DNA from 3 places in the Paraburkholderia sp. GAS199 genome. Region 3 is predicted to be linked to each of the others. Evidence: riboswitches for the same ligand, from Rfam matches in the RefSeq annotation. Region 3 holds a riboswitch; each other region holds the start of a gene.

Region 1 (3,271 bases), on a different contig from region 3:
GCACGGGGTTGATGGCCGGCTCGCCGACCGGCAAGGTCAAGCCCGCGCGCGTCACCGTGCCGACACCCGGTCCCGCGCGAAACACCACGCCCGGTTGCGGCAGCAAACGCACGCGCGCGAACACGACGGCGCCATGCGTGACGTCGGGATCGTCGCCGGCGTCTTTCACGGTGCCGGCTTCCGCGCCATCGTCGGTGCGTCGGCAGAACACCAGCGGCATCGGCACGAGTTGCCCCTTCGGCAACACGATTTCCGCCACGTCGCTGACCACGCCCGCGAGCAGCAGACGCGCCGCCGCGAGCGAGGTCGCAGTGGCGCAACTGCCGGTCGTGTAGCCGCTGCGGAGCGGCGCGGGCTGTTCGGGCGTTTCGTCGCGCATTACGGTTGCGGGGAAGAATCGGCGTTCGGCGCGGCGGCCGGTTTGGTGACGTCCAGCAGCGTGATCGGCAAGGCCTGACGCCAGGTATCGAAGCCGCCGAGCGGCTGCGCTTCGGCCAGCGCTATACGTGTGAGCGTGCCGCCATGCCGCTCGCGCCACGCGGCCAGCGCCGACTCGCCCTGCAAGGTGACGGCATTGGCGACCAGCCGGCCGCCTTCGCGCAAGCTGGCCCAGCAGGTGTCGAGCACGCCGGGCGCGGTCGCGCCGCCGCCGATGAACACCGCGTCCGGCACGGGCAGGCCGTCCAGAGCGTCGGGCGCGCGGCCGGCCACGAGTTGCAGACCCGGCACGCCCAGCGCGTCGCGATTGTGTTCGATGAAACGCTGCCGCTCCGAGTTGGCTTCGACTGCGATGGCGCGGCAGGTGGGATGCGCGCGCATCCATTCGATGCCGATCGAGCCGCTGCCCGCGCCCACGTCCCACAGCAGCTCGCCCGGCGTCGGCGCGAGGCGCGCGAGCGTGATGGCGCGCACGTCGCGCTTGGTCAGCTGGCCGTCGTGACGAAAGGCGTCGTCGGGCAAGCCGGCGGTGAGCGGCAGACGCGGCGCGCCCGCCGTGTGACGGCATTCGAGCGCGATCAGGTTCAGCGCGGCCGTTTCGCCGGCCGACCATTGATCGGCGCGGCCGTCGACGCGGCGCTCCGAATCACCGCCCAGATGTTCCAGCACGATCATGCGCGTCGCGCCGAAGCCGCGCGCGTTCAGCCATTCGGCGAGCGCCGCGGGCGTGCGGCCGTCCGCGCTCAGCACGAAAATGCGCGCGCCGTCGTGCAGATACGCGTTGAGCGTGGGCAACGGACGGCCCACCAGCGACACCGTGGCGACGTCCTGTAACGGCCAGCCGAGCCGCGCCGCCGCCAGCGACACCGACGACGGCGCCGGCAATACGCGCAACTCGCCCGCCGGCAATTGCCGCGCGAGCGTCGCGCCCACGCCGAACAGCATCGGATCGCCGCTCGCCAGCACGCACACCGGTCCCGCTCTCTCGGCCAGCAAGGGCGCGAGATCGAACGGACGCGGCCATGCCGCGCGTCGCGCAGCGAGCCGCGCCGGCAGCATCTCCAGATGCCGCTCGCCGCCATACACCACCGACGCCTCCAGCAAAGCACGCCGCGCGGGCCTTCCCAAACCGGCAAAGCCGTCGTCGCCTATGCCCACCACTGTCAGCCACGCCGGCATGCATCCATCCTCGTTCCGTAACGTCAAAGTATCTCTAAATAAAGCGCTGTGCCGCGCTGGTCAAAGCGTCCAAGCTCGTTGTGCTGTTCGAAAAAAGGCATAATACAGCCGCCGGTGCCCTTCGGGGCCGAAGAGGGAACACAGCGTCACTGTGGCTGCCCCCGCAACTGTATGCAGCGAGTCCGCCTGCGCTCCGCGCCACTGGTTGCATCGCGATGTCGAATCGCGATGACCGGGAAGGCAGCGGCGGACCACGACCTGCGAGCCAGGAGACCTGCCGGCCAGACTGTTCGTGCCAGCCTACATCGGGCGGGGTGTACCGATGCCGCAGCCATGCCCGCCTTGCGGGCGGCTCGGGCCGTCGCGCGACGCTCAACCCGGTGTCCGTCTTGAATCCAGCTGCGCCCTCCACTACCCGATCCGACGCTGCGCTCGCGCCGCGGCCCTCGGCATGCCCGGGGCTGCTGCGCATCGTGTCGGCGCGCGACGGCGGCATCTGCCGGATCAAGCTGGCCGGCGGCGTGCTGAGCGCCGCGCAGGCCGAAGCGGTCGCCGCTGCCAGTGAGCAGCACGCAGCCGGTGTCGTGGAAGTGACGAACCGCGCCAACCTGCAGATACGCGGGGTGCGCGAAGGACACGAAAGCGCGTTGATCGACATGTTGCTGGATGCGCAGCTTGGCCCGCTGTCCGGCTTCACCGCAGCCGCCGACGACGTGCGCAACGTCATGCTCAGTCCGCTCGCCGGACGCGATCCGGCTTGCCTGTTCGACACGCGCGACCTGTGCGCCGACCTGCTCGCCTTGCTGCAAGGCGATGCGCGCTTCGCGGCGCTGTCGCCGAAATTCGCGTTGCTGCTCGACGGCGGCGAAGCGCTCGCGAGGCTCGATCATCCACACGATATCTGGATCGCGGCCACGCCAGGCGAAGACGGCGTGCGCTTCGTGTTCGGTCTCGCGGGTGGTCCGCCGCCGGCTACGCGGCGCGATCCTGACTCGCGCGACGGGACGCCCGTGAAAGCTACCGGTCGGCTCGGGCAAGACTGCGCGCCGGATTGCAACGTCGTCGCCGCCGTCATGAATCCGCGCAGCGCCGCGCTCGTTGCCGTCCTGCCGACGCAAGTCGTGGCTGTCGTTCGCGCGTTGCTGCACATGTTTCTCGATCTCGCACCGGTTGACGCAACGCGCATGCGTCACCTGCTGGCGACCCATGCGCCGGACGCGCTTTTACAACACGCCCAGCGTTACCTCGATTTTCCTTTGACACACGACCCCGCGCTCGCCACCTGGCAACGCGCCACGCCAGTTGACGCCACGCTTCGTCTGGGCGCGCATCCACAGCGCGCGGCCGGCGAATTGCACAGGTGGCACATGCGTCAAAGGTGGCACGTCGGCGGTCAGCCGCCGCTCGGACGCCTCGACGCCGCCGCCTTGCGTGGCCTCGCCGCGCTGGCGCATCGTCACGGCGACGGCACGCTGCACATGACGCCGTGGCAAAGCGTGCTGCTGACCGACGTCGCGCGTGAGTCGACAGGCGCCGTGCTCGACGCGTTGCAAGCACTCGGTCTCGCTTGCGATGCCGGCGATCCGCTCGCGCGCGTGATCGCCTGCGCAGGCTCGGCCGGCTGCGTCAAAAGCCACGCCGACACCAAGGCCGA
Region 2 (3,271 bases), on a different contig from region 3:
ATAGCTTGCGGTTGCCTTCCAGTGATTCGTGATGTCGAAACCGTAGCCGAGATAGTAACTGTTCGCTCCGCCGAAATCGGAATACTGATCGCGCCGAACGTTGGCCTGAATCTGGTTGCGTCCGAAGCGTCCCGTGTAGCCGACAAAGCCGGAATCCACGTGACGGTCTGGCGCGGCGAACGTGTCCGAGTCGAGCGTCTGATCGAGATGCTCGTAGCCCACCTGCAGTTTCTGCTGCGCGGCGAGCGCGAAATCGTTCTGCCATGTGTACTGGCGATTGTCGGTATCGAAGCGGCCGTTGTAGACGCCGTTGGTGTTCGACACGCTGCGATCGTCGCCTTCGGAGACGATGAAGTGCGTGGTCCACCAGTCGGTGAGCTTGCCGTTTGCGAACGCCGACACCTGGCGCACCTTGCTGGACAGATTGTTCAGATCGGTCGGCACGCCATACGCGTTGTCGTAGCTGTTGTTGCCGTTCGACTGGAAATACGTGACGCCTGCATCCCACTTCTCGCTGAACTTGTGACGCAGCGATGCACTGATGCTCTCGTTCAGATAGCCGTTCGCATTCGGATTCGCGCCCGGCGCTTCACGCGGATTCAGCGAGGAAAAGCCATCGTCTTTCGAGCGCGCGAGCGAGATGCTGAAGGTCGTGTTGCCGTCTTTGTCCAGCGCGCCGTTCACGCCCGCCTGCTGCGTTTGCGTGTGATAGCTGCCGTAGCCGAGCGAGAAATTGAAGCGCGGCGGATGATCGCCGCCGTCTTTCGTGAAGACCTGCACCACGCCGCCGATCGCGCCCGACCCGTATAACGCCGACACGTTGCCGTTGACCACTTCGACGTGATCGACCTGATCGAGCGGAATCTGCGCGAGTTGCGACGAACCGAGACTCACCGAATCGACACGTACGCCGTCGATCAGCACGAGCGACTGAGTCGACGACGCGCCGCGCAGAAACAGGCTGGTCGTGGAACCGGGACCACCCGTGCGGGATATCTGCGCGCCCGGTGCGAGTTGCAGCAGACCCGGCAGATCGGTAGCGGTGGTGTCGGCGATATCCTGCTGGTCGAACAGCGTGGTCTGTGGAATGGCGTCGGCAAGCGGTTGCGGACCGCGTTCAGCGGTGACCACGAGCGGCGACAGTACGACGGATGACTCAGCGACGGAAGACGCAGCGACCGACGCGGCCGCCGGTGCAGCGTCCGCTGCGGAAGACGACGGCGTAGCGGACGCATCAAGCGCGGCGGCCTGCGCATGCACGACGAGCGGCGTGCTCGCAAACGCGAGCATCGCCGCACGAGCGATGGGGGACAACATGGAGTGGTATTCCTGTGGATAGCGTGCGCGGCCCGCTTCCCCGCAGGCCGATGCGTAACGAGGCGCCCGCACTTTAACGTTTGCGCGGTGACGACACTCTCCCTCTGGCCGGTATCCGGGCTGGCGACACATCGATCCCGCCTTCCCACGCGTGACGCGCAGTGGCACACTCGCACGTTCAGCTTCGAACATGCGGTTGGAATCGACCTGCATGTGATGCGGTCGCTTACCGTTGCGGGGGCAGCGCAGGTTGGCGCGTTCGGCAGAAATGAACGGCGCGCCCTGCTTCCCGTTTAACTGCGCACACTATGAAAAGCGCGCGCGGGCACCAGAGAACGATCAGTTTATGAGCGCCCTCCCGACCCGTCAAGAATCGTCAAAACGTGTTCGTGCTGTTCTGTAAAACGCAGGTTATTGTCCGATGCATGAGTGGTTTTTCATCGTAAGGTCCATAAAATGCCTGCATAAAGCGATGTTGTTACGTCTCGAAACGAGACAATAGTCGGAACCTGCGATATTCCGCGCTAAAATGCGATGTCTTTAGAGGACGCAGCACATGCTCACCGAACTCGAATCACTTTCACAGAATATCGGCAAGCTGATCGCGATCAGCCAGCGGCACAACGAAGCGCGTCTCGCGCTCGAAGAGCAGCTTGCGCAATCGCGCGCCGAGGCCGAAGCCACGCGCACCGAACTCGCGTTGTTGCGCGAGGAGCGCGATGCGCTGCAAGCGGAACGCGACGCCCTGTCGGCAAAAATCGACGACGCCCAGGTGCGCCTGAATGCGATCATCGAGAAGCTGCCGCGCGCTCGCGCGCACAACGAGCCGGACAACCAGCTCGATCTGCTCGAGCCCGCGCAGCAGGAGCTCGCGCACGAGGTCAATGCCGATAGCGAAGCCACCCGCCACGGAGAAAATGCATGACCACCAAGCAGATCGAAGTATCGATTCTGGGCGTACCGTACCGGCTCGCCTGCTCGCCGGAAACCGAAGGCGCGCTGCTTGAAGCAGTGGCTCGCGTCGACGCGGAAATGTCGAAGATCCGTAACAACAGCAACGTGCGCGGCACGGATCGCATTGCTGTCATGGCTGCGCTGTCGCTGGCATCGGAACTGCTTAAGCTTCAATCGAGCGTGCGGCACGGAGAAGCATTTCCCGCTGAGGAAATCCGGCGTACAATGCATCAAATGAACGAACAACTGGGTACTGTGATTCAGCAGTACAGCATGCAGTAAGCGGTCTGCACTGAGTACCTAAACAGTTTCAAGCAACCTGTCCTGAGACAGGTTGCGAATTCAAGTGAGGTGCGTGAGCGAAGTCTCGGGCAAACGTTTGAGTTCAACAGGTCAAGCTTCCCTGCCTGGTTCGCCAAGGTCATATATTCCTTGAACCAATGCCATGTGCACGGTTGCGGAAATTTGTAGCACGGGTGTGCGCGTCACTCTGTCTGATGTACCCGAAGTGCTGCTAACTGCGACCAATTCTGAACCCCCGGTTCAGGATGCCGGCCTAGCGGCTAAGGCGGGGACCTTATTCAAAACGGCATCGGACTTCGGTTCGGTGCCGTTTTTCTTTTGGTGCTGCGTTCGGTGCTGCGTTCAGGTACCGCGTTCGGTGCTACGTTCAGGCGCCGCGTTTTTTCTGCGTTCTTTTGCTGTCGGGTTTTTAGCGTTGCGTTTTCAGGGACCTTCGCGGGAACATCAACCTCTCCACGTTCTATTCGATTCATGCGCTACTGGCTAATGAAGTCCGAACCGGACGAAGCAAGCATCGACCATCTCGCCCATGCACCGCACCGCACGTTGCCATGGACCGGCGTGCGCAACTATCAGGCGCGCAACTTCATGCGCGACGTGATGCAGGTCGGCGACGGCGTACTCTTCTATCATTCGAGTTGCCCCGAACCGGGCATCGCGGGTCTCGCCGAGGTGTCGTCCACCGCGTATCCGGACC
Region 3 (3,271 bases):
AACACGGCCGTGTTGGCCGCCTGCAGATGCGCCTTGTAGAACAGAATCGCCGCGACCGGCGCGCCCTCGCGCCAGCGCGCCTGCCAGTCGGCAATCGTGGGCGTGTCGAGTTGCGGGTGGTAGAGCGTGGCAGCGGGCAGCACGCGCGGCGGCGCCGGTTCGCGGCCGTGACCGAATTCGAGGAACGCGATACAGCGCAGGAATGCCTCCGCGTTTTGCGGACCGCCCTCGCGCAGATAACGCCACAGTTGATGACACAGCGCCGCGTCGGCCGTGCTGCGCGCGAGCAGATTGGGATCTTCCTGCAGATCGCCGGAGAACATGGCGAGCGTCTGCTTGTTACGTTCGGCGAGCGCCACCACCTGCTCGATGCCGTACGGCCAGTAAGCCTCGCCGCCGAGGTGATCCACCACCACGACGCGCGCATGCTGCAACACGTCGTCGACGTAAAAGTCGACGGACGCCGGTTGCCGCAGATACGTGACGTTCGCCAGACGCACGCTCGGAAAACCGTCGCCGAGTCGCGGCACCACGCTCGCGAGCAGCGACAGCGTGGTGTCGGCGGAACTGAGCACGACGATCTCGGCAGGCCGCTGATCGATGCGGATGACGCCTTGCGTGTCGTCGACGAAACCGCCCGGCGTCGTGCGCAGCAGATGCATGGCGTCAGGCCTGTTGCGCTTCGTTCGACGGCACGGCGAGCGCGGCGGCCAGCGCAGCGTCGAACGCGCGTTGCAGCGCGGCCTGGTCGAGGTCTTCGCCGATCAGCACGAAGCGGCTCGAATGCTGGATGCGCTCCAGTTCGCCGGCTTGCCAGCGTCGATCGAAATAGCTGTCGAAACGGCGGCCCACGCCTTGAATCACGAGGCGCATCGGCGCGCCCGGCAAGGCGGCGAAACCCTTCACGCGATAGATCGTGTTGCTTTCCACCAGCGACTGCAACGCCGCGATGACCGCTTCGCGCGAACTCGCGTTCGCCTGCACCACCACCGAATCGAACTCGTCGTGGTGATGATCGGCGTCCTCGGCGGAACCGTGGTGATCGTGGCGCAGATGGATCGTTTCCTCCGACGCCGCTTCGAGACCGAGCAGCGTGTGCAGGTCGAGCTGGCCCAGATGCGCGCGCACGATCTTCACCTGCGACGGAATCTCTTCGCGAATCAGCGTTTCCACCGCGCCCTGCTGCGCTTCGTCGAGCAGATCGGTCTTGTTCAGGATCACCAGATCGGCGGCGGACAGCTGGTCTTCGAACAATTCGTGCAGCGGCGATTCGTGATCGAGATTCGGGTCGGCCTTGCGTTGCGCGTCCACGGCGACCGGGTTGTCGGCGAACTGGCCGCTCGCTGCAGCCGGACCGTCCACTACCGTCACCACCGCGTCCACGGTGAAACTGTTCTTGATCTGCGGCCAGTTGAATGCCTGCACCAGCGGCTTGGGCAAGGCAAGACCCGAGGTTTCGATCAGCACGTGATCGATTTCGCCACGTCGCTCGACGAGCTTTTCCATCACCGGGAAAAACTCTTCCTGCACGGTGCAGCACAGGCAGCCGTTCGCCAGTTCATACAATTGGCCTTCCGTCTCGACGCCGTTCTCGTCGCAGCCGATGCCGCAGCCCTTGAGGATTTCTCCGTCGATGCCGAGTTCGCCGAACTCGTTGACGATCACCGCGATGCGCTTGCCTTGCGCATGCTGAAGAATGTGGCGCAGCAGCGTGGTCTTGCCGCTGCCGAGAAAGCCCGTGACGATGGTGACGGGAATCTTGCGCAGTTGAGTTTGCATCGTAGTGTCCATCCGTAGGAGTGGCACGTTCGCGTCCGCGTGCGAGGCATCGGTCGGCATACACGGCTTTCGCCCTGCGGCAGCTCGAATGCGCCTACACAAATGTGCCAACGCATATTCACGCACGGGGACGAAAAACGGCGTTGCCGGAGCAACGAAAAACAGGAATGAGATCATGAGCGCGACGCCGCATCCCCGCGGCGTTCGTCATTGCTTCTCTGGCCGGTATCCGGGCTGGCGAAAGCGCCGCTTCCCCTTCCCGGACGAGTGATTTCTCGTCCAGTGGTGATATGCCGACGCGGCCTTGCGCGTGGACATCGAAGCCGGCTCCGCGGCGCTGAAAAATCCAGCAGCACCGCATTTCGCTTACCGTTGCGGGGGCAGCACAGGTCGAGCCGGCCGCTCGCGCGACAGGCACCCTGTTTCCCGTTTAACTGCGTACGCGCAAAGCGCGCACACGAGCACCAAAGTGCGTGCGAGTTTAGGCTCGCCACCCCGCCACGTCAAGGAAACACGGGCGTCCGGACGTCGGCGGGAGCGTGCCGCGCGGGGTACTTCAAAGGCATCCCGTGTGCTATCGTATGCGCGCGTTTGGTGCCCGCGCATGCGTTCGCATGCGCAGTTAAACGGGAAACAGGCAGCGCGCTGCGCGCTCAACCTGTGCTGTCCCCGCAACGGTAAGCGACCTGCGTCGCCAGGCTCGACAGTCTGGCCACGCGCATGCGTTTTCAGCAATGCCACTGTCCGGCGAACCGGACGGGAAGGCAAAGCGCATGAGGCCGCCAGCCCGGATACCGGCCAGACGCGGAGGCGGCGAACCCCACGCTGCCGGACGCCGGAATCCGCGAGGGACGGATGCGAAGGCGCTGGAACACGTTGCGGCACACCCGTTCGCCCGCGAAATGCTCAGTTCGATGAGTGTTCGACGACTTCGCGGCGAATGGCGGCGCCGGCGTGTGCAATCTGTCGTGCTGCATGACCTCTTATTTCCGCTGGGCCGTCTTCACGGTCCGACCTCTTCCCCTTGTCACGACATGGCGCGTGCCATGCGCGCCGCGATGAGCCGCGCCTGGCTGATCGGCGCCGGTCCCGGCGACGTCGAACTGATGACGCTCAAGGCATGCCGCGCGCTCGGCGAAGCCGACGTGGTGCTGGTCGACGATCTGGTGAATCCCGACGTGCTGCAATTCGCGCGCGCCGACGCGCAGGTGGTCTACGTCGGCAAGCGCGGCGGTCATCCGTCGACGCCGCAAGCGGGCATCGTCGCGATGATGCTGGCGCATGTGCAGGCCGGGCGCAGCGTGGCGCGTCTGAAAGGCGGCGATCCGTTCGTGTTCGGCCGTGGCGGCGAGGAACAGCAGGCGCTGCACGAGGCCGGCGTCGAGGTCGAAGTGATCAACGGCATTACGGCCGGCATCGCGGCACCCGCCGCGATCGGCATTCCCGTTACGCATCGCGATCACGCGCAGGGCGTGGTATTCGTGACCGGTCA

What was found. Region 3 has a riboswitch for cobalamin ahead of cobW (cobalamin biosynthesis protein CobW). Riboswitches for the same ligand answer to the same signal wherever they lie in the genome.
Region 1: another riboswitch for cobalamin. It lies ahead of P3T18_RS16245 (precorrin-3B synthase); the one in region 3 lies ahead of cobW (cobalamin biosynthesis protein CobW).
Region 2: another riboswitch for cobalamin. It lies ahead of P3T18_RS07045 (TonB-dependent receptor domain-containing protein); the one in region 3 lies ahead of cobW (cobalamin biosynthesis protein CobW).

What each region holds. Positions count from the first base shown of each region.
Region 1 is NZ_JBNDMM010000003.1:1,044,799-1,048,069, reverse strand. Features, by position in the region: gene P3T18_RS16255 (cobalt-precorrin-5B (C(1))-methyltransferase) at 1-379, opposite strand, end outside; gene cbiE (precorrin-6y C5,15-methyltransferase (decarboxylating) subunit CbiE) at 379-1,617, opposite strand; cobalamin riboswitch at 1,713-1,913, shown strand; gene P3T18_RS16245 (precorrin-3B synthase) at 2,007-3,271, shown strand, end outside.
Region 2 is NZ_JBNDMM010000002.1:208,945-212,215, forward strand. Features, by position in the region: gene P3T18_RS07045 (TonB-dependent receptor domain-containing protein) at 1-1,317, opposite strand, end outside; cobalamin riboswitch at 1,407-1,665, opposite strand; gene P3T18_RS07050 (ATPase) at 1,874-2,242, shown strand; gene P3T18_RS07055 (cell division protein ZapA) at 2,239-2,553, shown strand; RNA gene ssrS (6S RNA) at 2,669-2,850, shown strand; gene P3T18_RS07065 (EVE domain-containing protein) at 3,046-3,271, shown strand, end outside.
Region 3 is NZ_JBNDMM010000012.1:6,291-9,561, forward strand. Features, by position in the region: gene cobN (cobaltochelatase subunit CobN) at 1-662, opposite strand, end outside; gene cobW (cobalamin biosynthesis protein CobW) at 667-1,779, opposite strand; cobalamin riboswitch at 1,983-2,263, opposite strand; cobalamin riboswitch at 2,355-2,596, shown strand; gene cobA (uroporphyrinogen-III C-methyltransferase) at 2,838-3,271, shown strand, end outside.